2 regions of the Lysinibacillus sp. NPDC097195 genome follow, and region 1 is predicted to be linked to the other one. Evidence: a T-box and tRNA genes for the amino acid it is inferred to sense, from the RefSeq annotation. Region 1 holds a T-box; the other holds one or more tRNA genes.

Evidence for each region. A T-box is a leader RNA that pairs with one kind of tRNA and senses whether it is charged. The one in region 1 lies ahead of ileS (isoleucine--tRNA ligase), so its partner is inferred to be a tRNA-Ile.
Region 2: it has a tRNA-Ile gene. The T-box ahead of ileS (isoleucine--tRNA ligase) is inferred to sense a tRNA for this amino acid. The anticodon was not compared.

What each region holds. Positions count from the first base shown of each region.
Region 1 covers NZ_JBIWDP010000001.1:2,357,932-2,384,825, reverse strand. The annotation lists gene murD (UDP-N-acetylmuramoyl-L-alanine--D-glutamate ligase) at 1-1,311, shown strand, start outside; gene ftsW (putative lipid II flippase FtsW) at 1,352-2,431, shown strand; gene ACIQXI_RS12280 (cell division protein FtsQ/DivIB) at 2,454-3,308, shown strand; gene ACIQXI_RS12275 (DUF881 domain-containing protein) at 3,286-4,014, shown strand; gene ACIQXI_RS12270 (DUF881 domain-containing protein) at 4,134-4,853, shown strand; gene ACIQXI_RS12265 (small basic family protein) at 4,857-5,228, shown strand; gene ftsA (cell division protein FtsA) at 5,323-6,606, shown strand; gene ftsZ (cell division protein FtsZ) at 6,660-7,817, shown strand; gene ACIQXI_RS12250 (sigma-E processing peptidase SpoIIGA) at 8,026-8,865, shown strand; gene sigE (RNA polymerase sporulation sigma factor SigE) at 8,879-9,586, shown strand; gene sigG (RNA polymerase sporulation sigma factor SigG) at 9,701-10,474, shown strand; gene ACIQXI_RS12235 (YlmC/YmxH family sporulation protein) at 10,656-10,892, shown strand; gene ACIQXI_RS12230 (YggS family pyridoxal phosphate-dependent enzyme) at 11,043-11,747, shown strand; gene ACIQXI_RS12225 (cell division protein SepF) at 11,731-12,225, shown strand; gene ACIQXI_RS12220 (YggT family protein) at 12,246-12,524, shown strand; gene ACIQXI_RS12215 (YlmH family RNA-binding protein) at 12,628-13,416, shown strand; gene ACIQXI_RS12210 (DivIVA domain-containing protein) at 13,512-14,036, shown strand; T-box leader at 14,127-14,349, shown strand; gene ileS (isoleucine--tRNA ligase) at 14,502-17,270, shown strand; gene ACIQXI_RS12200 (AraC family transcriptional regulator) at 17,335-18,513, opposite strand; gene ACIQXI_RS12195 (DUF485 domain-containing protein) at 18,757-19,083, shown strand; gene ACIQXI_RS12190 (sodium/solute symporter) at 19,107-20,675, shown strand; gene pruA (L-glutamate gamma-semialdehyde dehydrogenase) at 20,837-22,381, opposite strand; gene ACIQXI_RS12180 (AAA-type ATPase lid domain-containing protein) at 22,557-23,888, shown strand; gene ACIQXI_RS12175 (proline dehydrogenase family protein) at 24,002-24,976, opposite strand; gene lspA (signal peptidase II) at 25,687-26,166, shown strand; gene ACIQXI_RS12165 (RluA family pseudouridine synthase) at 26,163-26,894, shown strand, end outside.
Region 2 covers NZ_JBIWDP010000003.1:344,232-348,523, reverse strand. The annotation lists tRNA gene ACIQXI_RS17015 (tRNA-Val) at 8-83, shown strand; tRNA gene ACIQXI_RS17010 (tRNA-Met) at 108-182, shown strand; tRNA gene ACIQXI_RS17005 (tRNA-Asp) at 189-261, shown strand; tRNA gene ACIQXI_RS17000 (tRNA-Thr) at 271-343, shown strand; tRNA gene ACIQXI_RS16995 (tRNA-Tyr) at 353-436, shown strand; tRNA gene ACIQXI_RS16990 (tRNA-Trp) at 449-522, shown strand; tRNA gene ACIQXI_RS16985 (tRNA-His) at 559-634, shown strand; tRNA gene ACIQXI_RS16980 (tRNA-Gln) at 646-720, shown strand; tRNA gene ACIQXI_RS16975 (tRNA-Lys) at 736-808, shown strand; tRNA gene ACIQXI_RS16970 (tRNA-Leu) at 817-901, shown strand; tRNA gene ACIQXI_RS16965 (tRNA-Gly) at 948-1,022, shown strand; tRNA gene ACIQXI_RS16960 (tRNA-Leu) at 1,028-1,116, shown strand; tRNA gene ACIQXI_RS16955 (tRNA-Arg) at 1,131-1,207, shown strand; tRNA gene ACIQXI_RS16950 (tRNA-Pro) at 1,231-1,307, shown strand; tRNA gene ACIQXI_RS16945 (tRNA-Ala) at 1,319-1,394, shown strand; tRNA gene ACIQXI_RS16940 (tRNA-Ser) at 1,410-1,502, shown strand; tRNA gene ACIQXI_RS16935 (tRNA-Phe) at 1,513-1,585, shown strand; tRNA gene ACIQXI_RS16930 (tRNA-Gly) at 1,594-1,667, shown strand; tRNA gene ACIQXI_RS16925 (tRNA-Ile) at 1,672-1,745, shown strand; tRNA gene ACIQXI_RS16920 (tRNA-Asn) at 1,758-1,834, shown strand; tRNA gene ACIQXI_RS16915 (tRNA-Glu) at 1,836-1,907, shown strand; gene ACIQXI_RS16910 (nitric oxide synthase oxygenase) at 2,114-3,160, shown strand; gene ACIQXI_RS16905 (CynX/NimT family MFS transporter) at 3,262-4,292, opposite strand, start outside.

The DNA.
Region 1 (26,894 bases):
GTTTTAGGTTTAGCTAAAAGTGGTGTGGCAGCAGCGGAAATTTTGCATGAGCTTGGCGCCTTTGTAACAGTTAACGATTCTAAACCATTTGATGAAAGCCCAGATGCACAAGGGTTATTGCAAAAGGGTATTACAGTAATTTGTGGACGTCATCCAGAAGATTTACTTGATGAAGGATTTGAACTCGTTGTCAAAAACCCTGGTATCCCATACAGCAATAAAATTGTAGCGGATGCCATCAGTCGAGAAATTCCTGTATGGACAGAAATAGAACTTGCTTATTTAATTAGCGATGCACCATTTATTGGTATTACAGGTTCGAACGGTAAAACGACAACGACGACATTAATATTTGAGATGTTGGAAAATGGTGCGAAAAAACCGTTAATCGCAGGGAATATCGGTACTGTAGCATGTGGAGTAGCAAGAGAAGCTCAAGCAGATAATGTCATTGTCACAGAGCTTTCTTCATTCCAACTGATGGGTATTCAAACGTTCAAACCGAAAATCTCTATTTTAACAAATCTTTATGATGCACATCTTGATTATCATGGCACATTTGATAATTACGCTGAGGCAAAATTTGGTGTAACGCGAAATCAAGATGAACATGATTATTTCATTTACAATGCTGATCAGCCAATTGTCGTAGGCTATGCAGCAAAATCAAAAGCACAAAAAGTACCTTTTTCTTCGAAAGGTCGCACTGAGCAAGGGATTAGTGCAGATGAGACAACAATCTATTGGCAAGGTGAACCGTTTATGGACCGTGCAAATATCGCGCTGCCTGGTAAACATAATCTGGAAAATATTTTAGCAGCTGTTGCAGCTTGTCTGTTGATAGGCTGTGACAAAGCTAAAATGGAAGAGGTTCTAGCTAAATTTGGCGGCGTACGTCACCGTACACAATTTGTCCGTGAGTGGAATGGGCGTAAAATATACAATGACTCTAAAGCTACGAATTGCTTAGCAACGAAAAGTGCGCTAGACGCATTCCAAGCACCTGTTATTTTGCTTGCCGGTGGTTTGGACCGTGGACATTCCTTTGAAGAGCTACGAGCTTGTATGGGGCATGTAAAGGGCGTTGTAGCGTTCGGGGAAACAGGCTTACGCTTTGTTGAGTTTGCTAAGTCTTGTGGTGTTGCGCAAACAGTCATAGCGCAAAATGTAGAAGATGCTGTTCATTATGCAGCACCGATGTCTGCAGAAGGGGATGTTATTTTACTATCACCTGCTTGTGCAAGTTGGGATCAATATGACAGTTTTGAAATTCGTGGTGACGTATTTATTGATGCTGTAATGAAGCTGTAATGAGCCTGTAACTATTTTAGAATATACTTGACGTGGAAGGATGGCATTACTGAGAGGGAAAGAAAGCTACTTATTGCTCGTCACAACTTTGTTACTATCAATAATCGGCATTATTTTCGTCTATTCTGCAGGTACCTATTGGAGTGCCGTTCATTATAGTGGAAAAATGCCGTTTTATATGAAGCAAAGTATGTATTTTGTGGTAGGCATTATCGTGTTTCTCATTACCATTCGATTAAACATTTTGAAAGAACAGTCCTTTTGGAAAATGGCTTATCTATTTTCTTTAGTGTTACTAGTTCTTGTGTTAATACCAGGGATCGGTCTTGAACGAAATGGATCTCAAAGTTGGATAGGTGTAGGACCGTTAACAATCCAACCTGCTGAATTAACGAAAATTACAGTCCTCGTATACATTAGTCATATTTTGGCACAGCATAAAACTGGAACGCCAGTCGTTAATTGGCGACATGCCGTTATTGTTGTCATACCAGTTGTTTTAATTATGCTTCAGCCCGATTTTGGCTCTGTCTTTATACTTGTAGTTTCTGTCTTTTTACTGTTATTCGTTGCAGGCTATCCGCTTAAGCTTTATGCGATGATTATGGTGGCGGGCGTTGCTGGATTAGTAGGGTTAATTGCAACAGCACCGTATCGACTAAAGCGCATTGAAGCGTTTCTTGATCCATGGGCAGACCCCTTAGTCAGTGGATTTCAGGCAGTACAATCGTTAATGGCTATAGGCCCAGCAGGGATTTTTGGACATGGCTTTGGCCAAAGTAGGCAAAAATTTTTATATTTACCTGAACCGCAAAATGATTTTATTTATGCGATCATCTTAGAAGAAATCGGTCTAGTAGGTGGACTCGTTATTTTAGCACTATTTGTACTGACAATATACGCTGGTTATAAATTTGCGGTACAGGCGAAATCACGAACATCCTATTATGCGATTATTGGACTTGTGACAATGCTAACTGTCCAAGCGTTTTTAAACATAGCTGTCGTTATCGGTTTAGTTCCTGTAACCGGTGTCACATTACCTTTTATTAGCTATGGTGGAACATCTTTAGTCACAATGTGGCTAATAATAGGTATTATTTATCAATTAGCGAAATAAATATAAAGGAGGAGTACTTTTTATGGAGAAAGTAATTGATATAGAAGATCGCATCCCTACGCTAAAACAGCGACGAAAAAAGCGTACAAATCGCAAATTCATTGTCCTAATATTACTTTTCTTTTTAGTGCTAGCTGTACTCCTTTATTTTCAATCTCCTTACAGTGATATTAAAAGCATTACGGTGAACGGTGCTCAACTAGCTGACGAACAGTACTATTTGGAAGCTAGTACACTTGCACCAGGAAAGTCGATGTGGGGTTTTACGGTAAAAGATGTAGAGCAGGCATTACTAAAGGACAAATGGGTGCAAGAGGCCCATGTCAAACGCAAATGGCTGCGAGGCGTCACGATTGATATTAAGGAATGGAAAAAGGTTGCATATTTAGCCGGTGACGGAACTTACTACCCATTATTGGAAAATGGTAAGAAGTTTGAACAGGCTGGCGACAATATCCCGATTGATGCGCCTGTATTTATTGGCATTACAGGGGAAAAAACAATTAACAAACTTGTTGAGCAATTAGCCCGTTTAAAACCTGAAGTGCTGGCCTTAATCTCACAAGTCAATACGAACAGTAATGAGGCCAATCCAAATGCAGTCAAGCTCTATATGAATGACGGCTATGAAGTTCGTGCAGTTATTCCAACATTGGCTGACAAGCTAAATTACTATCCTTCAATTGTTGCTCAAATTGCAGATTTAGAAAAGGGTGTTATCGACTTAGAGGTTGGTTCCTATTACCGTCCTTTTAATGAAGAATACAACAAAGTCAGCATTGATATGGTGGACAACCCTGATGAACAAGTGGACAACCCTGACGAAAATGCAGTCGACCAGGAAGTGAATGAAGATGAACAACAAGAAACAGAATAGCAAAGGAAATTTCTTCACAAGGAAACAATTTGAGCTGCTCATCGTTTGTATAACAACCGGGTTTATTATCGGCTATTCTTACAACCAAGCAAAGGATAATCGACAAACAAGTTCCATTAAATCTGAGCTGTTTGAACAAGAAGATACGTATCGTGAAGAGTTAATTGAGCAGCAAGAGCGCAACAAAGAGCTAACAGAAGAAGCGAACAAGCTACAAGAAAAGATTCGGCATTACGAAAGAGATTTCGCATCGAATGAAAAAGAGTCTCAGCAATTAGTTCAAGAAGCAGAAGACTTAAGATTATTATTAGGTGATTTAAATTCAGAAGGAAAGGGTATACGTATTACGCTTCAAGATGGTGATTATGATCCTAAATCTGTAAACCCTAATGATTATATCGTCCATGAAAGTCATGTCTTTAAATTATTAAATGAATTAAAAATTTCTGGAGCACAGGCAATTGCCATTAATGGTCAACGGGTCTTGGCCAATTCCTATATAAGATGCAATGGCCCTGTAATTACAATTGACGGTAAGCAACACCCCGCTCCCTTCGTAATTGAGGCGATAGGGGATTCTGCGACACTTCGCGCTTCTCTCAATTTAAGTGGTGGTGTAGTAGATCAGTTGTTAAATGACAATATCGTTGTGTCATTAGAAGAAAATCAAAAGTTAATGATGCCTAATGTAAAAGTGGAAAGTTAACGGCATGTATAAACAACGGTAAAAGCGTCCAGAGAATTTCAATAACTTGTTTAAATGCAATCCATACAAGAAATGATTTCAAGGAGTAATTGTTTGCGATACGTCTAGGAGGGGCTATTTTGAAAAAAAATATGTACACCCGAATAACGATCGTGCTATTTATTATCGGTTTGATGATAGCGGTACAATACAATACCATTCAAAAACCAGCTGAGCGAGATACACGAGATATTTGGGCCATACGAGAGGAATTAGCAGAAGAAAAGCAAAGGCATTCCACATTATTAGCAGATATTCGCTCACTTAATGAGGTAGTGGGTCGCTATGAGCAATCTGAAAAAAATAATTTACAAGTTGTTTTAAATGACACAGTTGAGCAATTGAAGAAACAAGCAGGTCTAACGGACATTACAGGTCCAGGGGTTGTTCTCCGAGTGGAACCTGCACCAGAATTAGTGGCGATGGGGTATGAAATGAAAGAGATTTCTCCGGATTTACTTACTCAATTACTGAATGAATTATTTAAATATGATGCAGCGAGTGTAGCCATTGATGGCAATCGAATTGTCCAAACTTCAGCCATTAGGGACATCAATGGGAGAACAACGGTGAACAGTGTAGCACTTTCATCACCCCCTTTTGAAATTTATGTTGGGACAAGCACATATAAAGCGGCACAAAAAATGTATAATTCTATTCAAGCGTCCACATTTATCGATTCATTTTATTTAGATAATTTTAAATTAGTGATAGAGGAGCCGACTGCACAGTTAACCATACCGGCATTCGATCAGCCATTGACGAATGATTATTTAACAGAGGTCAAAAAAGGAGATTAATTTATGTGGCTACCATTTCTAGGTTTGGTATTTGGACTAGCACTTGGCTTGTTAACAAATATCCAAATTCCCTCTATCTATGAAAATTATTTGTCAATAGCAGTTTTGGCGGCATTAGATACATTATTTGGAGGCATTCGGGCTCAATTACAGCAAGTATATGACGATAAAGTATTTGTATCAGGTTTCTTTTTTAATATAGTTCTTGCGGCGGGTTTGGCTTTTTTGGGTGTGAACTTAGGTGTAGATTTGTATTTAGCAGCCATTTTCGCTTTTGGAGTACGTTTGTTCCAAAATATAGCAATAATTAGGCGTATTTTACTAACCCGCTTAGATGAGAAACGTCACAATAAGAAAAAAACTTCCATAGAATGAGAGAAAAATTGACCAAAATACTCGATTTGCTTAGACATTATGCAAGATTTACAATAGAATGAAATTAAGAGCATTTTCAAGGAGGTGCAGCGAATTGAATCAGCAGGAATTGTATATATCACTCGATATAGGATCTTCCTCTATCAAAGTATTAATAGGTGAAATGAGCGACGGACAATTACACGTAATTGGGGTCGGCAATGTAAAATCGAATGGGGTTCGAAAAGGTGCAATTGTTGATATCGATGCAACAGTTCAATCTATTCGAAAAGCCGTAGAACAAGCAGAACGAATGACTGGTTATCAAATCGAGGAAGTCGTTTTAGGCGTTCCAGCTAACCAAACGATGTTACAACTAGTTAAAGGTGTTGTCGCTGTAAATAGTGAAAATAGAGAAATTACAGATGATGATTTAGACAGAGTGGTAGAATCTGCACAAGTCATGTCAATACCTCCTGAACGTGAATTAGTCAACATCATTCCAAGACAATTTATAGTAGATAATTTAGACGAAATTAAAGATCCAAGAGGTATGATTGGTATTCGTCTCGAAATGGATGCGACAATGATTACGACCTCTAAAACGTTGTTACACAATGTACTTCGTTGCGTAGAGAAAGCAGGACTAAGCATTAGAGAGATTTATTTACAACCACTGGCGGCTGGTTTTTTTGCATTAACAGAAGATGAGAAAAACCAAGGAACTGCTTTTATTGAAATGGGTGGTGGTTCAACAACTATCGCTGTTTTCGAAGAAGGGCTACTGACACATACTGGCGTCATTCCTGTAGGTGGCGACCATATTACAAAAGACATTTCAATTGTTTTAAAAACACCGACTGATCAAGCGGAGCAAATTAAACATCAATTTGGACATGCCTTTTACGATGATGCGTCAGATGATGAACTCTTTGAAGTACCGGTTGTCGGTACAGATTCTAGAGATCAGTACAGCCAACGTTATATTTCTGAAATTATTGGTGCACGTTTAGAAGAATTGTTTGAACTAGTAATTGATGAGTTAGCACGTCTGGGCGTTCGAGACCTGCCAGGTGGCGTTGTTTTAACAGGTGGTGTTGCAAAGTTAGAAGGTATTGCTCAATTGGCACGCCAAATATTGCAAACGCGTGTTAGAATATATACTCCGGATTACATTGGCGTTAGAGAGCCTTCATTTACGACGGCAGTTGGACTGATTCGTTACGCCTATCTAGAAGATGATTTTTATGGAAAAGGTACGAATACGCAGCCTATTGAGTATGCGGTTGTCGGTGCTCAAGCACCTGCATCTAAAAAGCAAGAATATGCTACACCTTCAGAATCAAAAGGAAGCGTAATCGGTAGAGCAAAAAAATTATTTGATAAATTTTTTGATTAAGTTGAATGCGTAATGAATGATAAAGAGTCGAGTTACCGTGGGAGGAAAATAGAATGTTAGAATTTGATACAAGTGTTGATCAACTTGCAGTTATAAAAGTCATTGGTGTGGGTGGTGGCGGTAACAACGCTGTAAACCGAATGATAGAACATGGTGTACAAGGTGTTGATTTCATCGCAGTGAACACAGATGCACAAGCTTTAAATTTATCAAAAGCTGAAATAAAGTTACAGATTGGAACAAAACTTACGCGTGGTTTAGGGGCAGGTGCTAATCCAGAAGTAGGGAAAAAAGCGGCTGAAGAAAGTCGTGAACAACTAGAAGAAGTATTACGCGGTGCCGATATGGTATTCGTAACAGCTGGCATGGGTGGTGGCACAGGTACTGGTGCTGCACCAGTTATCGCACAAATTGCTCGTGATTTAGGATCGTTAACAGTGGGTGTCGTAACACGACCATTTACTTTTGAAGGACGTAAACGACAAACACAGGCAATCGGTGGTATTGGCGGTATGAAAGAAGCCGTAGATACATTGATCGTTATTCCAAACGACAAACTATTACAAATTGTCGATAAATCGACGCCAATGTTAGAAGCATTCCGTGAAGCGGATAACGTTTTACGTCAAGGTGTACAAGGTATTTCGGATTTAATTGCCACACCAGGTCTTATTAACTTAGACTTTGCTGACGTAAAAACAATTATGTCTAACAAAGGTTCTGCATTAATGGGTATTGGTATTGCAACAGGTGAAAATCGTGCTGCAGAGGCGGCTAAAAAAGCTATTTCAAGTCCATTACTTGAATCATCAATTGACGGCGCTAAAGGTGTATTGATGAATATTACAGGCGGATCTAACCTTAGCTTATTTGAAGTACAAGAAGCGGCAGATATCGTGGCATCAGCTTCAGATGAAGAGGTGAATATGATTTTCGGTTCTGTTATTAACGAAAATCTAAAAGATGAAATTATCGTAACGGTTATTGCTACTGGTTTCACAGAAGAGGCTTTACAACAAGGCCGAGGCAATGTGCGTCCGAGCATTAATAATAATAGACAAGCTGCTCCACAACAACAAGCACCAATTCGTGAGCAACGTCAAGAAGTACATGTGCAACAAGAACAACCGCGTCAAAATCATCAAAATTATGCACAAGATGATATGCTTGAAGTACCTGCATTTTTACGTAACCGTAAAAATCGTGGATAACCAAAACTCGTATTTTACTATGTAAAATACGAGTTTTTTTTGCTTTTAAAGTGCCAGGCACGCAAACAATTCTGAATTGTTTGCGTGCCTGGCACTTTTTGTGTAAGGAAAGGATGTTTTTTGTCAAAACATTTTAAGGAAATGATGCGATTGTTTGACAATATTTGTGGCGCCGACATGCTAACTTTGTAAGTAGGAGGCGGCTGTTATGTATGGAGAATGGCTGGTGCTCATTAATACGCTTTATAATCTAGCGATACTGACGTTTACAGCAAAAGTTACAGGCGTTTTTGTAAAGAATACAAGATTATTAATGAGTTCAATTATTAGTAGTTTTATAGCTGTCATAGGTGGTCAAACGCTGTTGACGATTGTGCTAAGTTTTATTGTACTGATTGGTCTAGCTTTTCGCTTTAAACTTCGAAGCTTTCAAAAGCAAGGTCCTATCGTCTTAACTGCAACGATTGTTATTGGCGGACTGTTAACAGCATTACAACCGTATTTAAAGAATCTATCTGTCATGCATTTTATTGTACTTTGCTTATTGCTGGCATTTGCTAACCTCATACTTTTTTACAAGCAATGGGGCTTTGTAAAACTAGAGCGTGTAAGTGGACAATTTGTTTTTCAAACGACTTTAAAGATTTTTGATAAAGTCATCCCACTTTCGGCGTTTGTAGATACAGGGAATCAATGTATTGAGCCGTTGTCAGGGAAACCTGTCCATTTCGTTTCATATACAGCGCTAAAACCTTATTTACCAGCAGCAATTTGTGAATCATTATTGCAATGGCAAGAAACAGATCCTTACGATGTATCGATGTTTTCAGTAGATTATCAGCGTCTTATACGATTTATTCATGTCAATACTGTGCAACAACAAGCTGTTGTATTAGGCTTTCGCTTCGATGAATTGCATATCAAAGGAGAGTCGTCTCTTTCACAAGTAAAAACAAATGAATATATCGTCTTAACAAAAAAAGCTAAAAATTTTCCGCATAGCACAGCAGCAATTTTACATTTTTCAGCGCTTTCAAATAACTCATAGAGGGGGAGAACTATTGCTTCTTAGGCTACTTGCTAGCTTGAAAAAATTATGGGGTAAGTTTCGGAGTCGTGAAACGTACTATATAGGGGGAAATGATTCATTGCCAGTGCCACTAAGTCGAGAAGAAGAAGTCACAGTCATTGCATCCTTTATGAACGGAGATTTACGAGCTAGAGATACACTTATTGAACGTAATTTACGTCTTGTTGTTTATATTGCTAGACGTTTTGATAATACGGGAACGCCGATTGAAGATTTAATTAGTATTGGTTCGATTGGCTTAATAAAAGCGATTGAAACGTTCAATACCGATAAAAATATTAAACTTGCGACGTATGCATCGCGTTGTATTGAAAATGAAATTTTGATGCATTTACGTAAGACAAGTCGCATGAAGGGTGAAGTATCACTAGATGAACCACTAAATTCAGATGCAGACGGAAATGAATTACTATTGTCTGATATTTTAGGGACAGAGGAACATATTATTTTAGATAATGTTGAAAAGAAAATCGAACGTCAGCATATGTTCCATGCCATTAATTTATTAGGTGCTCGTGAAAGATATATTATGGAATGTCGCTTTGGTTTAAACGGTAAAATTGAAATGACCCAAAAAGAAGTAGCAGATCATTTAGGTATTTCGCAATCCTATATTTCGAGGTTAGAAAAGAAAATTATTCAAGATTTACGTGAAAATTTGAATCAACCAATATCGTAGAGAGGGAAATTTATCCTACCTAAAATTGGTCGCATTATTTCTGCATATTCTCGATTCTGTCGGACAAACTGATGTAACGGTTTAGTCAGAGAATAACATCCGGAGGAATCGATTATGCGAACAAAAGTAGATCTTTGCGGCTTAGATACATCGACTTTGCCAATTTTAAAGCACGAAGAAATGAAGGAACTCTTCATTCGTTTACAAGCAGGAGAAACCGAGATTCGTGAAGAGCTTGTCATGTGCAATTTAAGGTTAGTGCTAAGTATTGTCGGACGCTTTGCCTATAGGGGTGAACAGGCAGATGATTTATTTCAGGTAGGCTGTATCGGCCTCATGAAAGCCATTGATCATTTCGATTTAAAGCATAATGTACGATTTTCAACATATGCTGTACCAATGATCATTGGGGAAATTCGTCGCCATCTGCGTGATCATCATGCACTACGTGTTTCTCGTTCTCTTCGAGATATTGCGTATAAGGCGATGCAGGCAAAAGAGCAATGGATAACCGATAATTTGCGAGAACCAACGATTGAAGAAATTGCTGAAATGATTGACATGAAAAAGGAAGATGTATTATTTGCTTTAGATGCCATACAAGACCCAGTTTCATTACAGGAGCCAATTTATGCAGACGGTGGAGACGCTGTTTATATGATGGACCAATTACGTGATGATGATGTATCAGAAGATCAATGGGTTGCTTACGTATCTGTCAAAGAAAGCTTGCAAAAATTAGATGTGCGCCAGCAGATGATCGTAGCGAAGCGTTTTTATTACGGTGAGACGCAAACTGAAATTGCAAAAGAATTAGGGATTTCCCAAGCGCAAATTTCACGTCTTGAAAAAAATGCCATCGAAACAATGCAAAAAGATTATAAGTAAGTAGACAATGCGCACCCGAAACTTCGGTGCGCATTTTATCTTCATTGTTTTCATGCAAATAAGAAGTAAAGCTGTGGTAGCGCTCATAGAATTGAAATGAAAGCAATACAACAGCGAATCAATAAGCATTGTTCGTGTTTTAGAAAATACAATGGTAATTGATTTACTAGGAGGGATACAGATGCGATTTTCTATGTTACAGCAAAAAGAAGTGATAGAAGCAGGAAATGGGCGGTTTTTAGGCTTTGTTGTAGATGCAGAGGTATCAAAAGAAACAGGCTATGTCACGGCGTTTATGATTGCAGAGCCACGTAAGTATTTAGGGTTTTTTAGAGGTGAAGAGTCTATTAGAAAAGTCTATATGAAAGATGTTTTAGTAGTGGGCAAGGATGTTATTTTAGTAAAGGCATTATCCTAGAATCATAGCATTTTATTTAGTAAGACTGTAGCCCCTCATTTCGTTTAAACTGTGTAAAGGTACTAGCATTAATAGGTCAGGCTATTCATTGATAAATAAAGAGTTGCTTGTTACAATAAAGGAAACTAAGTTGTAAAGTTGGGAAAAACAGTGACGAAAATCTTAACAAATTTAGACAAAATTAATAATCAAATACAAGCAGCACAACAGCGTTCAAACAATGCAGCAAAAAATGTTCAAATAATTGCTGTCACAAAAGAGGTTTCTGTTGAGCGCACACAAGAAGCCATTGATGCAGGGCTTATACATTTAGGTGAAAATCGCCCAGAAGGCTTAAAACAAAAAACTGAAGCTATTCAAGCAAATGTACACTGGCATTATATTGGCTCTTTACAAACGCGAAAAGTTAAACAAGTTATTAATGATATTGATTACTTACATTCATTAGATCGTGTAAGCTTAGCTGAAGAAATTGAAAAAAGAGCGACAAAACCAGTGAAATGTTTTGTACAAGTTAATGTGTCAGGTGAACAATCAAAGCATGGTTTAACAGAAGAAGAGACGATAAATTTTATCGCAGCATTACAAAACTTTACGAAAATTCAAGTGGTAGGTCTTATGACAATGGCACCGAATACAGAAGACGAAACTACTATTCGCTCTGTATTTAAGCAATTAAAACAATGTCAACAGCAAATAGCCGAACGAGGATTCGCACACGCGCCTTGTACCGAGTTATCAATGGGCATGTCAAATGACTTTGAAATAGCGGTAGAGGAAGGGGCTACATTCGTTCGAATCGGAACGGCTCTTGTTGGAAATGAAAGAGGGGAACAGGATGAGCATGAAAAATAAAATTAAAAACTTCTTTTATCTTGAAGAAGACATAGAAGAAGAAATCACGCAAGCTCCTATTCAACAGCAACAACCCGTGCAACAACCGATTCAAGCAGCGAAACCTTCTAAAAAGGTTATTAAAGAACGTAAGGCACAAATACACGAAATTGTACCGCAAAGTACCACTGCCAATAATAATATTGTTAGTTTACAGGCAGCTATGAATACAAAAGGTGCAAAGGTTGTATTGGTAGAACCAAGAGTTTATGCAGAAGCTCAAGATATCGCTGAAAACTTAAAGAACAAACGTGCAACGATTGTGAATTTACAGCGCATAGAACGAGAGCAAGGTATACGAATTATCGACTTTTTAAGCGGTACAGTCTATGCTCTCGGTGGAGACATTCAACGCATAGGCAAAGATATCTTTTTATGCACACCAGATAATGTAGAAGTGTCTGGTGAAATTTCAAATTTTATTTTAGACGATAATTAATAGCGAGGATTGTAGTTTATATGACTTTTTATATAATTTTGAAATATGTGGATTTAGCTTTTACTGTGTACTCATTTATGCTAGTTGCCTATGTTTTATTGTCTTGGGTACCGGCAGCTCAAAGTTCAGCGTTTGGCCGTTTTCTGGAAAAATTATGCGAGCCGTATTTAGGGCTTTTCAGAAAAATTATTCCGCCTATCGGTATGATTGATATTTCTCCTATCGTGGCAATCTTTATGCTAAACTTTATTAAAAATGGGCTTTTTATTGTGTTGCAAAAATTATTCTTTATGTTTTAGTCAAAATCCTCACAGTTGGTGGGGATTTTTTATGTAAAAAGGAAATACTAGGCTTAAACAGTTTCCAATGCCAAATGGTTGAGGTAGATGAGGTGAACGATAGATGGAGCATTTAATACAACATTTTAGAAAGGACGAACAGCCTTTTATTGAGCAGGTAGTGAGTTGGCAGCGTGAGGTGGAAGATCGTTATGCACCGAAGCTGACAGATTTTTTAGATCCTAGGCAGCGTTTTATTGTGACATCTGTTATTGCTCAAAATAATACACTCGTTACGGCAAGTGAGGGCTTGTTTCATGAAGCGGAACGACAACGTATGTTAATTTTCCCAACGTATTTTGAACCACAACAGGAAGATTACCAGTTAACTGTATTTACGATTCACTACCCTGCAAGATTTGTCCAACTGCGCCATCCAGATGTTCTTGGTGCTCTATTATCATTAGGTTTAGACAGAGCTAAATTTGGAGATATACGTGTCAATGAGCAACAAGTGCAGTTTGTTGTCGCACAAGAAGTAGCAGACTATGTACGCCTTCATTTAACAGGGATTGGTAAGGTTAAAGTGCATGTTGAATTAATAAAAGAATCCCAAGCACTTATCGATAATGAGGAAGACTGGCAGGAAGAGTCTCATACGGTTTCTTCTATGCGTCTAGATGTCATTATTGCCACGGTATTAAAGGTATCTCGTCAAAAAGCCCAAGCGCTAATTACAGGCAAAAAAGTTCGTGTCAATTGGACTGAACGAGATGCTGTTGCTTTCGAGTGTCAAGAAGGGGATATTTTATCAGTACGTGGGAGCGGTCGTGTGAAAATAATAATGACAGAAGGACGAACAAAGAAAGATAAAATTCGTTTACAAATCGGTCGATTGACCCAAAAAGGTTAAAAAAGTGGGTTTTTCCATTTATTTTTACTGCTAAGTTGTTAGAACAATTGTATAATAGGAATTACGAATGTACATGTAAAGGAGAGAAGGATCGTATGCCATTATCACCTATTGATATACATAATAAGGAGTTTACAAAATCTTTCAGAGGATACGCTGAAGATGAAGTAAATGAATTTTTAGATCAAATCATTAAAGACTATGAAAAACTATTACGTGAGAAAAAAGAAGTCGATAAGCAATTAGAAATGGCTTTAGAGCAAGCGAGACATTTCAATTCTTTAGAAGAAACATTACAAAAGTCGATTGTTGTTGCACAAGAGGCAGCAGACGAAGTAAGAAGAAATTCACAAAAAGAAGCAAAGCTTATTGTGAAGGAAGCTGAAAAAAATGCGGATCGTATCGTCAATGAGGCGTTAACGAAAGCGCGCAAAGTAACAATTGAGATCGATGAGCTGAAAAAACAATCAAAAGTTTTCCGCAATCGTTTTAAAATGCTAGTAGAAGCTCAGTTAGATTTACTTAATGCAGATGATTGGGAACATTTATTGCAATACGATATTGATTTAACTGATATTCAGTCTTCTGTTGAGGAAGCACAAGAGGCAGAAGAAATGTAAATGGCGCTAGTCATATATGAATAGGACTTGACGCACTACATGGATTTTCATATACTATTGTAATAGTAATGTAAATTAGAACTGATATGCATAAAAGCAGAGATGAAGACAGTATTTGTTAGGCGCAGTTAAGCGATTTGGGGATAGTGTGAGCCCAGACAAGCAAATAACAAAGAACATCACTTCTGAGCTAAATAGCTGAACATTTAGTAAGTTATTTCGGAGTGCACAACGTTAACGTGCTTTCAAGCGGTAGTACAATTATGTACTACAACTAGGGTGGTACCGCGAGTTCAAGCTTCTCGTCCCTTATAGGGATGAGGGGCTTTTTTGTTGTGAATGAATAGAATTGGGTATTACTAGGGAAGTACAGCCTAAGCTCCTTGTTTGGGGTTACAAGATGCTGAAGTAATGGAATGATTCGCATTTGCTCTCTGTTTACAAAAAATAAAGGAGGAATTACAAATGGTAGAATATAAAGATACGTTATTAATGCCGAAAACGGATTTTCCTATGCGTGGGAACTTACCTGTAAATGAACCAAAAATGCAAGAAAAATGGAATGAGATGGACATCAATAAATTACAAATGGAGCGTACAGCAGGTCGCCCAGAATATGTCCTACATGACGGTCCTCCATATGCAAATGGAGATATCCATATTGGTCATGCTTTAAATAAAGTTCTAAAAGACATGATTACACGTCATCGTTCAATGACAGGTTATCATGTCAATTATATCCCTGGTTGGGATACACATGGTTTACCGATTGAGCAAGCTTTAACAAACAAAGGTGTTAAGCGTAAAGAAATGTCCATTGCTGATTTCCGTGAGCTTTGTGAAAAATATGCGTATGAGCAAATCGATAATCAGCGTGCACAATTCCGCCGATTAGGTATTCGTGGTGATTGGGAAAATCCATACATTACATTAAAACCAGAATTTGAAGCTCGACAAATTGAAGTATTCGGTAAAATGGCTGAAAAAGGCTATATTTATAAAGGTTTGAAACCAGTATACTGGTCACCTTCTTCTGAATCAGCGCTTGCAGAAGCGGAAATTGAATATAAAGATGTCAAATCAGCTTCTATTTATGTAAGCTTTGCCATTAAAGATGCAAAAGGCATTGTGCCAGCTGATGCGAAATTTATTATTTGGACGACTACACCGTGGACAATTCCAGCAAACTTAGGAATTTCTTTAAATCCAGAATTTATCTATGTTGTTGTGGCAGTAGCAGATAAAAAATTCATTATCGCTAAAGAATTACTTGAAACAGTTGCAAACGCGCTTGAATGGGAATCTTACGAAGTGATCCAAGAAGTTAAAGGGGAAGCATTAGATCGTCTTGTAGCACAGCATCCATTCTATGACCGTGAATCACTAGTTATGGTCGGCGAACACGTAACGGCTGAGGCAGGTACTGGCTGTGTGCATACAGCGACAGGACACGGTGAAGACGACTATCAAATCGGTAAGCGATATGGTTTACCAATTTTAAGCCCATTGGATAACAGTGGTTGTTATACAGACGAAGCACCAGGCTTCGAAGGTGTGTTCTACAATGATGCAAATAAAATGGTGACGGCTAAATTAGAAGAGGTTGGTGCATTAGAAAAATTAAACTTCTTTACGCACTCGTATCCACATGATTGGCGTACGAAAAAACCTGTTATTTATCGTGCTACACCACAATGGTTTGCGTCAATCGATGCATTCCGTGATGAATTATTAGCAGCGGTTAAATCGACGGCATTTACACCGGCATGGGGCGAAACACGCCTTTATAATATGATTCGTGACCGTGGCGACTGGGTTATTTCTCGTCAACGTGCATGGGGTGTACCAATTCCAATTTTCTATGCTGAAAATGGTGAGCCAATTATTACACCAGAAACAATTACGCGTATTTCTTCACTATTCCGTGAGCATGGTTCAAATATTTGGTTCCAAATGACGGCGAAAGAATTATTACCAGAAGGCTTTACACATCCAGGTAGTCCAAATGGAGAGTTTACGAAAGAAAACGATATTATGGACGTATGGTTTGACTCAGGTTCATCTCACCAAGGTGTCCTTGTAGAGCGTGGTATGAAATATCCAGCAGATCTTTATTTAGAAGGCTCTGACCAACACCGTGGATGGTTTAACTCATCATTAATTACGTCTGTAGCGATTAATGGTTTTGCACCTTATAAAGGGCTTTTAACACATGGTTTCGTATTAGATGGTGAAGGTCGCAAAATGAGTAAATCTTTAGGTAATGTCATTATCCCACAAAAGGTAATGGACCAATACGGTGCCGACATTTTACGTTTATGGGTAGCTTCTGTTGATTATACGGCGGATGTGCGTATTTCAATGGATATGTTAAAACAAGTGTCTGAAGTGTACCGTAAAATCCGTAATACGTTCCGTTTCTTACACGGCAATGTAGCTGATTTTAATCCACAGAAAGACCGTGTAGCCTATGCAGAGTTACGCGAAATGGATCAATACATTTACATGCGTCTACAAGATGTATTAAAAACAGTGCGTGGGGCTTACGAGCGTTATGATTTTGCGGCTGTTTACCATGCGGTTAATAACTTTGTTGCGGTAGAATTATCTTCATTCTATTTAGATATTGCAAAAGACGTTGTTTATATCGAAGGTCATGACAATAAAGATCGTCGTGCAATGCAAACGGTGATGTACGATACATTAATGACATTAGTAAAAATTATGACACCAATTATTCCACATACAACAGATGAAGTATGGTCTTACTTACATGCTCAAGGCGTTGTAGCTGAAGTTTCTGTTCAATTAACAGACTTCCCATCAGTTGATGAGCAAGCAAACTTTGATGAACTACGTAGCAAATGGGAAGCGATTATCGAAGTACGTGATGATATCTTAAAAGCATTAGAAGAAGCACGTAATTCAAAAACAATCGGTAAATCGCTTGAAGCGAAAGTAACGGTTTATGCAACACAAGAAGTGTTAGCATTATTAAATGACGAAAATATTGATTTTGCCCAACTATCAATCGTTTCTGCATTTGAAGTAGCACCAATTGAATCAGCTCCTGCAGAAGCACTTGCTTTAGAACATGCATCGATTGTTGTGGAAAAAGCAACAGGCGAGAAATGTGAGCGTTGCTGGTCAATTTCTGCAACAGTAGGCACAAATGAAGCACATCCAACAGTATGCGCGCGCTGTGCGGAAGTAGTAGAAAAATATTACGTATAAGTATTAAAAAAATGAGCCGTCGATGACTAAAGTCGACGGCTCATTTTTATTATGATTACATGATTTACTTAAACAATATTTCAACGGTATTTCGGTAGTCAGTAGGTGAAAGACCGACGTATTTTTTAAATGTTAGACTATAGTAATTAGGTGTATTAAAGCCAGAACTTGCTGCAATCTTTTCAATGGTATAATCGAATTTTCGTAAAAAAGGAAGTGTTTTAATAATGCGTGTAAATGCTACATAGTCCACAAAGTTACGACCTGTTTCTTTTTTAAATAACCGACTAAAATGAGTAGGGCTAAAATTAATGGATTTAGCAACATCTCCAATAATAAGTTGCTCATCATAATGCTCCTCAATGTAGTGAATAGCCTTTTGCAATTGTTCATGCTTCGTTAAATCCTCATAAAATCGTATATGAATGTTATCTACAGGTGGCTTTCTACGTGCTTTTCTAGCTTGGCTATAAGATTCTTTTACTTGCATCGATTGTAAAAATACACCGCCGACTCCAATAAAAAGATGGATATTATAATCTCTTTTTAACAGTTCGATAGCTGTCAGTAAAGTAGTGACGCCCTCGGACCAATGCTTAAATGAAGTATACATAGTAGGAATGCGCATAAGTAGTAATAAATATCGTTCGAAATTTAAAAAGGACAATGGTGCTTTTGTAGCGAAATGTTGACGTAAGACATTGGTAATGACACTGCTTGCATCAAATAGTGCTGGTCGGTTTGGTGCTACATCTACATAGCCTTGAATTAAGAAAACGATATTGGGAATACAATCAGTTGATAAAAACGAAGAAGCTTGTACAATTTCCTGTTCATTATTAATTTCGCCGCGTATGAGCCGTCTCAAAAATGCTTCGCGAAAAGGTGATGTATGGTTGTGTGGAATTTGTTGTGACAGCTCGAGCATCGTAACCGTACTTGCTTGTTGATCTTTATAAGATGAATAGAGCTTTTTGACGATGCGTAAAAATTTTTGCTTGTGCAAAGGTTTAATAACAAGGGCTAGTAAATTTAATTCAATGGCTATGCCAACAGAATAGGTTAAGTGTACTGCTACAATAGGGATAATAATACTATTAGGATAATTTTTCCTTAAGCGTTTGACCTTTACCCAATCGAATAAATGGTTAATTTCATAGACAATAATTGCTACCTCTTGGACACTCGGTTGCTTACATTCTGTAAATGTGTGCGGGAGAAATTCCTCTAACCATGCTATCATTTGCTGTTTTTCAATTGTATTCTCAACATGCCATACGACGCTTGAAATGCGAAACAGCCCCTTTCTATAAATCAAAACAAAATAAAGAAGGATAAAAATATTTTAACTTAAAATAGCAATATTTTGTACTAATACAGCAAAATATTGTACCTATATTATTCAAAAAATAGAATAGAATAGTTGTAACGAATAATAATTTGAAATTTCAGATAATTATTCACTGTATAAAAGGGGGTTTGTAATATGGCAGGGAGTCATGATTATGAGTATGTAGAAGCGGGCACAGTGGATGTCAAAGATTTGCCACCGTTAGATTCGACAACGCATCAAATTATGAAGGATGAATTTACAACGGGATTTAGCTTAACGGTATTTTATTTTCTTTTAATTTTTAGTATTCCAGTAATGAATTGGTTTGCTCCTGAATTGGCGTTTAAGAAACTATGGGGTGGCATGACGTTTACTTGGTTTGTCACAACAATTGTGATGATGGTGATGGCTTTTGTTATTGCTTATGTTCATACAACGTTGTATGAAAAGCGTTTGAAAAAATATGAAATGTCGAAGTAGTGAAACGAATGGGGGTAGATTAAATGCTTGAAACGATTTTAGAACCGAAAATGTTATTGACGATTGCACTGATGGGAACGATTGTCTACATTACGTATTTGACGAAAAAAAATACGACGGCATCTGATTTCTTCGTTGGGGGACGGAGTTTTGGGTGGTTTACAAATGGCTCGGCAATCGGTGGAGATTATTTAAGTGCAGCTACATTTCTAGGGATTGCTGGTTTAACATTTCAATTAGGCTATGATGGTGCATATTATGCTTTTTGCTTCTCGATTGGCTTGACGCTGTTAGCTATTTTTGTAGCAGGGCCATTACGACGTTTTGGCGCATTTACGGTAGCCGATTTTTTAGCTTACCGTTTTCATAGTAGACGAGCTCGCTTAGCAGCGGTCATTGTTGTGTTAGCTATTTCAGGCTTCTACGCTGCCCCTCAGCTATTAGGAGCTGCACAAATCTTAAGTATGTTTTTTGGTACATCTTATGAATTCGGCATTATTTTTACATGTGTAGTGATGATTTTTTATGTTGGAATTGGTGGTATGAAAGGGACGACTATCAATCAAGCGTTAGAGCTGTGGATTCGTTTAGGTGCGTTTATCGTCATGTTAATTGCGGCGATGTATGGGGGCCTGCATTACGATAAAATACTAGCAGCTATCCATTCCTTTAGCGGCCCTATCGCAGGTACCTCGCCGTATGCTTTGGATGGGAATGATGTCAACTTTGATGGTGCTGCATGGACAGGGACAGGCTTCTATTTCCCAACGTTTTGGCAAACAATTAGTATGACGATTGGATTAGCGCTCGGGACAATAGGGCTACCGCATATTTTATTGCGCTTTTATACGAATCCGAGTGCCAAGGCTGCACGTAAATCTGCCTTAATGGCGATTGGCATTGCCAGTACGTTCTTCTTGTTAGCAGTATTTTTAGGTGTTGTGGGTCGTGCTATTTTTATTTCAGGTACTGCTAGTGAAGAAGTGATGAGAGATTTAGTGCTCGGTGGTAATAATATGGTGATTCCTACAACAGCACTAGCTTTAGGAGGCGATTGGCTGCTCGGCCTTGTTATTGCAGGGGCATTCGCTGCTATCTTCTCGAATTTATCAGGATTATTTATTACAAGTTCTGGTGCATTAGCACACGATTTATACGCTAGTTTTATGAAAAAAGATATTACGCAAAAACAGCGAGTAATTGCTGGGAAAGTTGCCATTGTTATTTTAGGTATTCTTTATGGTGGGCTAGGGTTACTCGTAAAAGATGCATCTATCGGTCATTTAGTAGCATTAGCATTTACTGTGGCTGCAAGTACATTTACCCCGATTTTTATCTTAGGTATTTGGTGGAGAGGTATGACAGAAAAAGGAGCCATTGCAGGCTTGGTCATTGGTCTTGCTGTATCAATGTGGATGATCTTTTTACCAGGGACACTTCCGAGTTTCTTACAATTTAAAATTCCTGGTATAGTGACAGTACCGGTAGGTTTCCTTTCTGTAATCATTGTGTCATTGTTAGATCGTAAAGTACCAGCTGATGTCAATGATTTCATGAAGCGTGTCCACTCGAAAGAATCTGAAACGGCTTAAAGTAGTTTTTTCTGCACGAATCATAAAAAAATAGGAGTTTCTTCTATTATAATGTGGAATAGATTTAGAGGCGAAAAAGAGAAAAAGTGATAGATTGACTAGATCAATCTATCACTTTTTTATCGTTACTCTGCATGCGAGCTGCCAAGGATAAATGACGCTTAAAGCATTTCTGAAGTTGTTTTCGCTTGCATATGCAGTTGTAGGTAGTCTGGGCCACCAGCTTTTGAATCTGTACCGGACATGTTGAAGCCACCGAATGGTTGGTAACCAACGATTGCACCTGTACATCCACGGTTGAAGTATAAGTTACCTACGTGGAAATCTTCACGTGCTTTTTCTAAATTCATACGGTTGTTAGTAATAACCGCACCTGTTAAGCCGTATTCTGTGTCGTTCGCAATTTCGATTGCTTCATCGAAATCTTTCGCTTTCGCGATCGCTACCACTGGTCCGAATATTTCTTCTTTCATAATGCGAGCCGAACGATCTACATCTGCGAATACAGTTGGGTTAATGAAGTAACCAACTGAATCATCCGCTGTACCACCTGCTACAAGGCGACCTTCACCTTTACCAATTTCAATGTATTCTGTAATTTTATTGAATGCTGCTTGGTCAATTACTGTTGCCATGAAGTTGCTGTTGTCAGATGGGTCACCTACTGTTAAAGCATTTGTTAGCTCTGCTACACGGTTGACTACTGTCTCATATACATCTTCTACGATAACCGCACGAGAACATGCTGAACATTTTTGACCTGAGAAGCCGAATGCTGATTTCACGATAGATTGCGCCGCAAGCTCTAAATCTGCTTCTTTATCAACAACGATTGTATCTTTACCGCCCATTTCGGCGATAACACGTTTGATCCAAATTTGACCTTCGTTATGTGTTGCAGCACGTTGGTTAATACGTAAGCCGACATCACGAGAACCTGTAAAGCTGATGAAGCGTGTTTTTGGGTGATCTACTAAGTAGTCGCCAACTTCAGCACCTGAACCTGGTACGTAGTTTACTGCACCAGCCGGTAAACCTGCTTCTTCTAATACTTCGATAAATTTATAAGCGACAACTGGTGTTGTTGAAGCTGGTTTTAATAACACGGTATTCCCTGTTACTAATGCGGCTACTGTCGTACCAGCCATAATAGCGAATGGGAAGTTCCATGGAGAAATGACAATACCGATTCCTAATGGAATATAGTCATAACGATTGTACTCGCCTGGACGGCTTTCTACTGGTTGACCGTCTTTAATACGTAACATTTGGCGACCATAGTATTCAAGGAAGTCAATAGCTTCCGCTGTATCTGCATCTGCTTCATTCCATGGCTTACCAGCTTCTTTTGTTAACAGTGCTGAGAATTCATGTTTGCGGCGACGGATAATGGCAGCGGCTTTGAATAACACGTCAGCGCGAATCGCTGGGTCTACTTTTTTCCATGTTTTAAATGTTTCATCTGCTGCTTGCATTGCTTTTTCAGCTAATTCTTTGCTCGCTTTCGAAACGCGACCGATTACTTCTGTTTTCTTTGCTGGGTTATAAGACACAATTTTATCTTCTGTCGTAATACGTTCGCCACCGATAATCAGTGGGTAGTCTTGACCTAAATAACCTTCAACTTTATTTAATGCCTCTACATAAGCGTTGTAGTTTGCTTCTTGAGTAAAATCTGTAAATGGTTCGTGTTTGTAAGCGATCATATAATTCCCTCCAACAATGTAGGTGCAAAATGATTATGCACCTTATGAGATTTTATTAATACTATAATGCAATATAATTTGGCATTAATCAACTTAAAATTTATAATTTTTTTAATTTTTGCATGGGTTTTTTTGTTGGTGATACAATAAGGCTATGAAGCAACGGGAGGACAAGATGGATAATACTGTATTACTTAATATTTATAAATATGTTATTGAAAAAGGCGACATGGGAATCTGTGTAGTGGATACCGAAGGGAAATTGCTTATTTATAATAAAAAAATGAGAGAATTGGAAGGTGTCAATGAGACAGAATTCGAGGAGAGACGCGCCTTAGAGATTATTGATTTTGAAATCGAAAAAAGTGATATATATAAGGTTTTGAATTCGGGGATGCCCATGCTGAATGTGAAAAAAACATACTGGAATAAAAAGGACCAGGAAGTTACCTACATAAGCAATATTTATCCGTTACACAATGATGGTATTTTAGTTGGAGCTGTAGAATTTGCACGAGATATTACGCAGTTAGAATTTATGATGTATCAGCCATTAAGAAGATATGGTGCCTCTCTAACTTTCGATATTATTACGGCAGTATCGGCTGTCATGAAAGACGTTATTGAAAAAGCCAAAATTGTCGCGTTAAGTAGAATGCCTGTTGTTTTAATAGGCGAGTCTGGGACCGGTATAGATATGATTGCCGAAGGGATTCATCATGATTTGAAGATGAAAAATGATATGTTTATCGGTTTAATTTGCCGCCGTGACGAAAAAACGGTATTAAAACAGTTTGAAAAATATATTATCGATAAAGAAAAAATTACTTTTTTTGCTGAACGTATTGAATACTTATCGATGGAAGCACAAGAAAAGATTGTCGAGCTTTTTGAAAACCATCCGAATCATCATCATGTTTTAATCGCCAGTGTTGGGAAAGATCCAATTGATTTAATTCAACAGCAACAATTATCGAAAAAATTATATCGACTGTTTTCGGGAATAACAATATATGTGCCACCTTTACGAGAACGAAAAGAAGATATTATGCCATTTATTGATGACTATTTGAAAAGGCATCGCGATAGTTTCGGCTCCGCTATTCAAGGGCTATCGGATGAAGTGAAAGAGACGTTTTTAAAATATGATTGGCCAGGGAATCTAAAGGAGTTAGAAGTTTTGCTCGATGAAATCTCGCCACTCATTACGAACGAGATTATAATCGATAGCCATATGTTGCCGGCTCACTTTAAATGGAAAATGCAAAGTTCTAATGATAAAGGGATTGACGAGACGAGTGATTTATTTGTTATCAAAAATCAACATGATATTAGACCGCTGGAAAACTACATGAAAGAAGTAGAGGAGTATTATATTTCAAAAGCGTTAGATTTCCATCAAGGAAATATTTCAAAGACTGCTGCAGCGTTAGGAATACGTCGACAAAGTTTACAATATCGTGTGAAAAACTATAATCTCAATAAAAAAAGCGAAAACATCGATTAACAATGTTTTCGCTTTAGATTAGATAGGCTACTTTGTCTAAACAAGGTAGTCTATTTTAATTCTAAAATTAGTGGGAGCCGCGCTTGCAAGAACGGAAATCGGCGGCACTCATTTTATTTGCCTCTTTTTGAAAGACGGCCAAGTAGGAAGGCTGTTGTTCCTAGGCCGATGGCTAAGTTTGTTTTTTTATTGAATACTTGTTTCGTTACAAGTGTTAAATTTTGCGGACGCTCAGCTAAACGGCGCATAAAGTATCCGTACCAATCGTTACCAAATGGTAAGTATGTGCAGAAGTTGTAGCCTTCTTTCGCAAGAGCAAGTTGAATCTCTTTACGGAAGCCGTATAACATTTGGAATTCAAATTTGTCATTTGGAATATTATGTTGCTGTACAAATTGTTTTACATGGTTGATGACATTATGATCGTGCGTGGCAATTGATGTGAACTTGCCATGTAATAAATGGTATTCAATTAATTTAAGATAATTACGGTCAATATCGCTCTTAGATTGATAGGCAACACTTTCGCTTTCTTTGTAAGCTCCTTTTACAATACGCAAACGGAAATTTTTGTATTTTTCAATGTTTTCCTCAGATTCAAAAAAGTATGCTTGAATGACCGTTCCAACATTATCAAACTCGTTATGTAACGCATTCATTAAATCAAATGAGCTTTGTAAACGAGCATAGTTTTCCATATCGAAGTTTACAAAAATATCATATTGATGTGCTAGTGCCACAATTTCCTTTAGATTTTCATAGCAGAAGTCATAATCAATATCTAAACCTAGTTGTGAAGGCTTTAACGAAATATGGGCATCTAATTGCTCATCATGAATAGCTTGAATGACCTCTAAAATATTATTTTTGGCAGCAGTTGCTTCTGATTTTTCAAAAACAAATTCCCCTAAATTATCGACTGTGCAAGAAATATTCGATTGATTTAATTCTTTAATTGTTTTGACAACTTCTTGTAAATTTGTACCAGCTACTACACTTTGTGCGCCCATTCTTAAACCGTACTTTTGAGCTGCGCTATTTAATATTTTGTTTTCTGACAGGGAAATAAAAACGTCACGTAATGCCATAAAATGTCCTCCTGAAATAGAAAATTTTGATTTCTTGGCGATTATAACACTTTTTTTAAAAAGTAAAACTGCCAGATTTTCAAAACAGATTACTTGATGATGCAATGAAGTATGCGTGAGATATTGTCTTTACTGACTTTTTTAAATTAAAAAATAATAAAAAATTTTTTTTAAATTGGTGTAGTTGAAACAACAAAAAATTTACTTTAAATGGTAATTTGGAGTACCAGTCACTCAAACAATTTACTACAATTAACTATTCTAAGTAATATTCTTAGGGAGCAGTACAAGTTGTAAGACGTAACAAACCGCGTGCTAGCAAGGGTTGCGGCTTACACTGTGTCTGCAGAAGGAAACACTAAGTACTATATTGCTCCGTGAGGGAGAAAAATAGGAGCCTACTTCTTTAAGATGGCTTGACCTTATTTTATTGGGGGTAAGCCGTTTATTATTTGCAGTTTCTTAGGAGGAAATCGTTCTAAAGCAATTTCGGAGTCTTTCTAGAGAAACTTTAAAGCACCTATTCAACATGCATTCTTCACCATAGAAATTATCCTTTTTCTTTATAGAAACATAATAAATGACCCCGATTTTTTCGGTTGAACGACTACAGCCTTATGTTTCTGTCATATTTTCATGTTATATTAGTTATTGCTATTTAAGCTCTTATGGTAGAATAGGTTAGATGTTGAGTGAACGGAGGAATAACTGTGTATAAATATTATGGATTGGCCGCATTTGTGATTATTCTAGATCAATGGACAAAATGGCTAATTGTGAAAAATATGGAGTTTGGTGAGCGTATTTCCGTATGGGATCCATGGTTTGGTATTTTATCGCATCGCAATAGAGGTGCTGCATGGGGAATGCTTGAAGGGCAAATGTGGTTATTTTCCATTGTAACAATTGCTGTTATTGGCGCCATTATTTACTTTTATCATAAAGAAGCAAAGGGTAAGCCTTTATTTCAAGTAGGCTTAATGCTGTTATTGGGCGGTGCCATTGGTAACTTTATTGACCGTTTATTTAGAGGAGAAGTAGTAGATTTTGTCGACGTATTAATCCCTATTATGAATTACGATTTCCCAATTTTTAATATTGCGGATGCAGCATTAACAATTGCCGTTGTCGTATTAATGATTGGTTTAATCGCCGAAGATAAAAAAGAAAAGAAACAGGTGAAACAATGACGCAAGTATCATATACAATCGAAGAACAGCAGCAAGGAGAGCGCATTGATAAGGCGATTTCAAGTATACAGACAGAATGGTCTCGTACACAAATTAGTAATTGGATTACAGAAGGAATTGTTAAAGTAAATGGTGAGACAGTCAAAGCAAAATATAAGGTAAAAGCAGGCGATGTTGTAGAAATCATCGTGCCAGAAGCGGAGCCTTTAGATGTTATTGCTGAAGATTTAGCACTTGAAATTGTTTATGAAGATGCAGATGTGCTCGTTGTCAACAAACCAAAGGGCATGGTCGTTCACCCTGCACCTGGGCATATGACAGGCACGCTTGTAAATGGTCTAATGTATCATTGCACAGATTTATCGGGCATTAATGGTGTGATGCGTCCAGGTATTGTCCACCGTATCGATAAAGACACATCAGGCTTACTTATGGTTGCCAAAAATGATGTTGCACATGAATCATTAGTCGAGCAGCTAGTGAATAAAACGGTAACACGTAAATATACAGCCCTTGTTCATGGCCATATCGCCCATGATAAAGGAACAATTGACGCACCGATTGGACGTGACCAAAAGGATCGTCAAAAACAAGCTATTGTCGATAAAGGCAAACATGCGGTCACACATTTCCAAGTAATTGAACGTTTCGGTGATTATACACTAGTAGAATGTCGTCTTGAAACGGGACGTACACACCAAATTCGCGTGCATATGAACTATATTGGA
Region 2 (4,292 bases), on a different contig from region 1:
TTTATGGGGAGGATTAGCTCAGCTGGGAGAGCATCTGCCTTACAAGCAGAGGGTCGGCGGTTCGAGCCCGTCATCCTCCACCATCTTATAAATTTTAAAAGTATTATCGCGGGGTGGAGCAGTGGTAGCTCGTCGGGCTCATAACCCGAAGGTCACAGGTTCAAATCCTGTCTCCGCAACCAAATTATGGTCCCGTGGTGTAGCGGTTAACATGCCTGCCTGTCACGCAGGAGATCGCCGGTTCGATCCCGGTCGGGACCGTCTTTATATGCCGGTGTAGCTCAGTTGGTAGAGCAACTGACTTGTAATCAGTAGGTCGTGGGTTCGACTCCTATCGCCGGCATCAGCCCTTGGAGGGGTAGCGAAGTGGCTAAACGCGGCGGACTGTAAATCCGCTCCTTAGGGTTCGGCGGTTCGAATCCGTCCCCCTCCACCAGTTTTTACTTTTAGGGGCATAGTTCAACGGTAGAATAGAGGTCTCCAAAACCTTTGGTGTGGGTTCGATTCCTACTGCCCCTGCCAAATTTTTCAGGTTAAACTACTGTTATATTTCATATGGCGGTTGTGGCGAAGTGGTTAACGCATCGGATTGTGGTTCCGACATTCGTGGGTTCGATTCCCATCAGTCGCCCCATATAAAACTATTGGGGTATAGCCAAGCGGTAAGGCAACGGATTTTGATTCCGTCATGCCTAGGTTCGAATCCTAGTACCCCAGCCATTTTATTAATAATATGAGCCATTAGCTCAGTTGGTAGAGCATCTGACTTTTAATCAGAGGGTCGAAGGTTCGAGTCCTTCATGGCTCATCATATTTGCGGGTGTGGCGGAATTGGCAGACGCACTAGACTTAGGATCTAGCGCCGCAAGGCGTGGGGGTTCGACTCCCTTCACCCGCACCATTTATTTTAATTACATAATTGCCAGGATAAATAATCTTATGCACATGCGGAAGTAGTTCAGTGGTAGAACACCACCTTGCCAAGGTGGGGGTCGCGAGTTCGAACCTCGTCTTCCGCTCCAAATGTGCCGGGGTGGCGGAACTGGCAGACGCACAGGACTTAAAATCCTGCGGTAGGTGACTACCGTGCCGGTTCGATTCCGGCCCTCGGCACCATTTTTAAATATTATGCGCCCGTAGCTCAATTGGATAGAGCGTCTGACTACGGATCAGAAGGTTGTGGGTTCGACTCCTGCCGGGCGCGCCATAAAAAGATAAGATAGACAGTAACGGAATGTAGCTCAGCTTGGTAGAGCACTTGGTTTGGGACCAAGGGGTCGTAGGTTCGAATCCTGTCATTCCGACCATCTTTTAAATTGGGGCCTTAGCTCAGCTGGGAGAGCGCCTGCCTTGCACGCAGGAGGTCAGCGGTTCGATCCCGCTAGGCTCCACCATATTTGTTTAATTCCGGAGGTATACCCAAGTCTGGCTGAAGGGATCGGTCTTGAAAACCGACAGGCGGGTAACACCGCGCGGGGGTTCGAATCCCTCTACCTCCTCCATTTTTATTTCGGGTCAGTAGCTCAGTTGGTAGAGCATTAGATTGAAGCTCTAAGTGTCGGCGGTTCGATTCCGTCCTGACCCATCTTTTTTGCGGGTGTAGTTTAATGGTAAAACCTCAGCCTTCCAAGCTGATGTCGTGAGTTCGATTCTCATCACCCGCTCCATGAAGGGCCTATAGCTCAGCTGGTTAGAGCGCACGCCTGATAAGCGTGAGGTCGATGGTTCGAGTCCATTTAGGCCCATTATAAATTTATTCCGAAGTAGCTCAGTTGGTAGTAGCACCTGACTGTTAATCAGGTTGTCGCAGGTTCGAGTCCTGCCTTCGGAGCCATGGCCCCTTGGTCAAGCGGTTAAGACACCGCCCTTTCACGGCGGTAACACGGGTTCGAATCCCGTAGGGGTCATCAAATAAAGCATGTAGCATTTTTGCTACATGCTTTTTTCTTGTAATGGGGCTTTTTTCTGTAAGCTGATAAAAGTTTTGTTCGACCGTCTAGTTAAAATTTGAACAAAGTATTTCATATATAAAAGATGTATGTTTTCTGACGGATTTTTTCGTGGTGAATTTAATTTTGTTCATCTAATATGAGGATAGATGGAGGAAAACGACATGAATGTACAAGAGATACGACGTTTTTTAGCACTTTATCAAATGGAACAAAATAAGTCTGAACAATGGTTAACAAATAGATTACAACAAGTTGACAAAGAAGGTGTATATATTCCTTCAACAGAAGAGCTTACTTTTGGTGCACGCGTGGCATGGCGTAATAGTAATAAATGTATCGGTAGATTGTTTTGGCAATCATTACATGTTGAGGATGCACGTGATATTTTAGATGAGCATGCAATTTTTCAAAAGCTATTGCATCATATTCGTTATGCAACAAATGATGGTAAAATCCGTCCAACGATTACGGTATTTGCAGCTGACAGAGTGAGAGTCTGGAACCATCAGCTAATACGTTATGCAGGCTATGAAACGGCTGAAGGCATTGTTGGGGATCCACATTCGGTATCTTTTACAAAGGTTTGTGAATCACTAGGCTGGCGTGGAGAGGGCACAGCTTTTGATGTGCTACCCCTTGTTATACAGGTGGATAATCGAAGTCCACAATGCTTTACAATTCCTCAAGAGGACGTATTGGAAGTTGCTATTCGTCATCCTGAGCATCCCCAAGTAGAAGAGCTTGCGTTGAAATGGTATGCGGTGCCGATTATTTCGAGCATGCGGTTTCAAATGGCAGGTATTGATTTTCAGGCAGCCCCTTTTAATGGCTGGTATATGGGGACAGAAATTGGGGCACGCAATTTAGCCGATCATGATCGTTATAATATATTACCGAGAATAGCTGAAATTTTTGGACTCGATACCACGAGACAGGCATCGCTTTGGCGTGATCGCGCATTAGTAGAATTAAATATTGCGGTCCTTCATTCCTTTAAAGAAGATGGTGTCAGTATTGTCGATCATCATACAGCGGCACAGCAATTTAAGCTGTTTGAAGAAGCAGAACATAAGGCAGGACGTGATTTAACAGGTAACTGGACTTGGTTGATTCCACCATTATCGCCTGCAACAACTCACATCTTTCATAAGCCTTACAATAATGTGTACAATACGCCGAATTATTTCTACCAAAAACCCCCTTACTGAAAATGAGGTGGCTAATACTAGGTACTCAAGGTGTAAAGTTATTGAATACTTCTGATTGAAAAAAGTGTTAGATTGATTAGTCAATCTAACACTTTTACTTTTTAATTTACATATTCATTTTTAGAAGCTCTAAATGAGCAGAAGAATAGTAAAGCCGCAACGACAACAAATAGCCAACCAGCGGTGTTCCAGCCACCAAATAAATCATGCAGGTAACCAAATAAAATAGGGCCTACTGCGGCTAATAAATAGCCTAATGATTGGGCAAAGCCCGATAAATCAGCTGCCTCATATGCCGTACGAGTACGAAGTGTAAAGAACATCATGGCAAGTGAAAATGAAGCGCCGCCTGCTAATCCTAGCAATATCATCCACAATACCGCAAGACTAGTCCATTCCATGACAAGGCCAGTAAAGCCGACAACATAAAATGCAGTAAACATCAAAACTAGAGGTCGTTGTGATGTCATTTTACTAGCGATAATCGGTACAGCTAGAGCCATAGGTACTTGAGAAATTTGCATGATGGAGAACATCCACCCAGCACGATCTGGGGCGATTCCTTGTGCGATATAGATTTCGGGAATCCAAGCTGCAGTTGTATAAAATAATAATGATTGTAAACCCATAGCGCCAGTAACTGCCCAAGTAACGGGTGATTTCCATAATGGAATACGCGTTTTCGTAGAGGCTACAGTTGGTTCAGGTTTATTCGCTTTTAATTGAGGAATCCAAATTACAATCGTTACTACAACAAGAACTAGCGCAATAGCAAGTGCACCTTGCCAGCCAAGAGAAGCATTGGCTATTGGATAACTAATGCCAGCGCCAATTCCTGCAGTTAAGTTCATAGACATTGTAAAAAAGGCCATCAGTAAGCCTACGTGATAAGGGAATTTCAATTTCAACAGCCCTGGTATTAGGACGTTACCAAATGAAATAGCAATACCAATTATCATTGTACCGAACACGAGTAAACCAGTTGTACCAAGTGAGCGCAACACAATTCCTAGTGCTAATAAAATCGTTGATAAAAATAGTGTCAATTCAAGCCCCATTTTTCGTGCAACTACTGGTGCAATGGGTGACACGAGTGCAAATGCAAGCAATGGAATAGTTGTTAGAAAGCCTG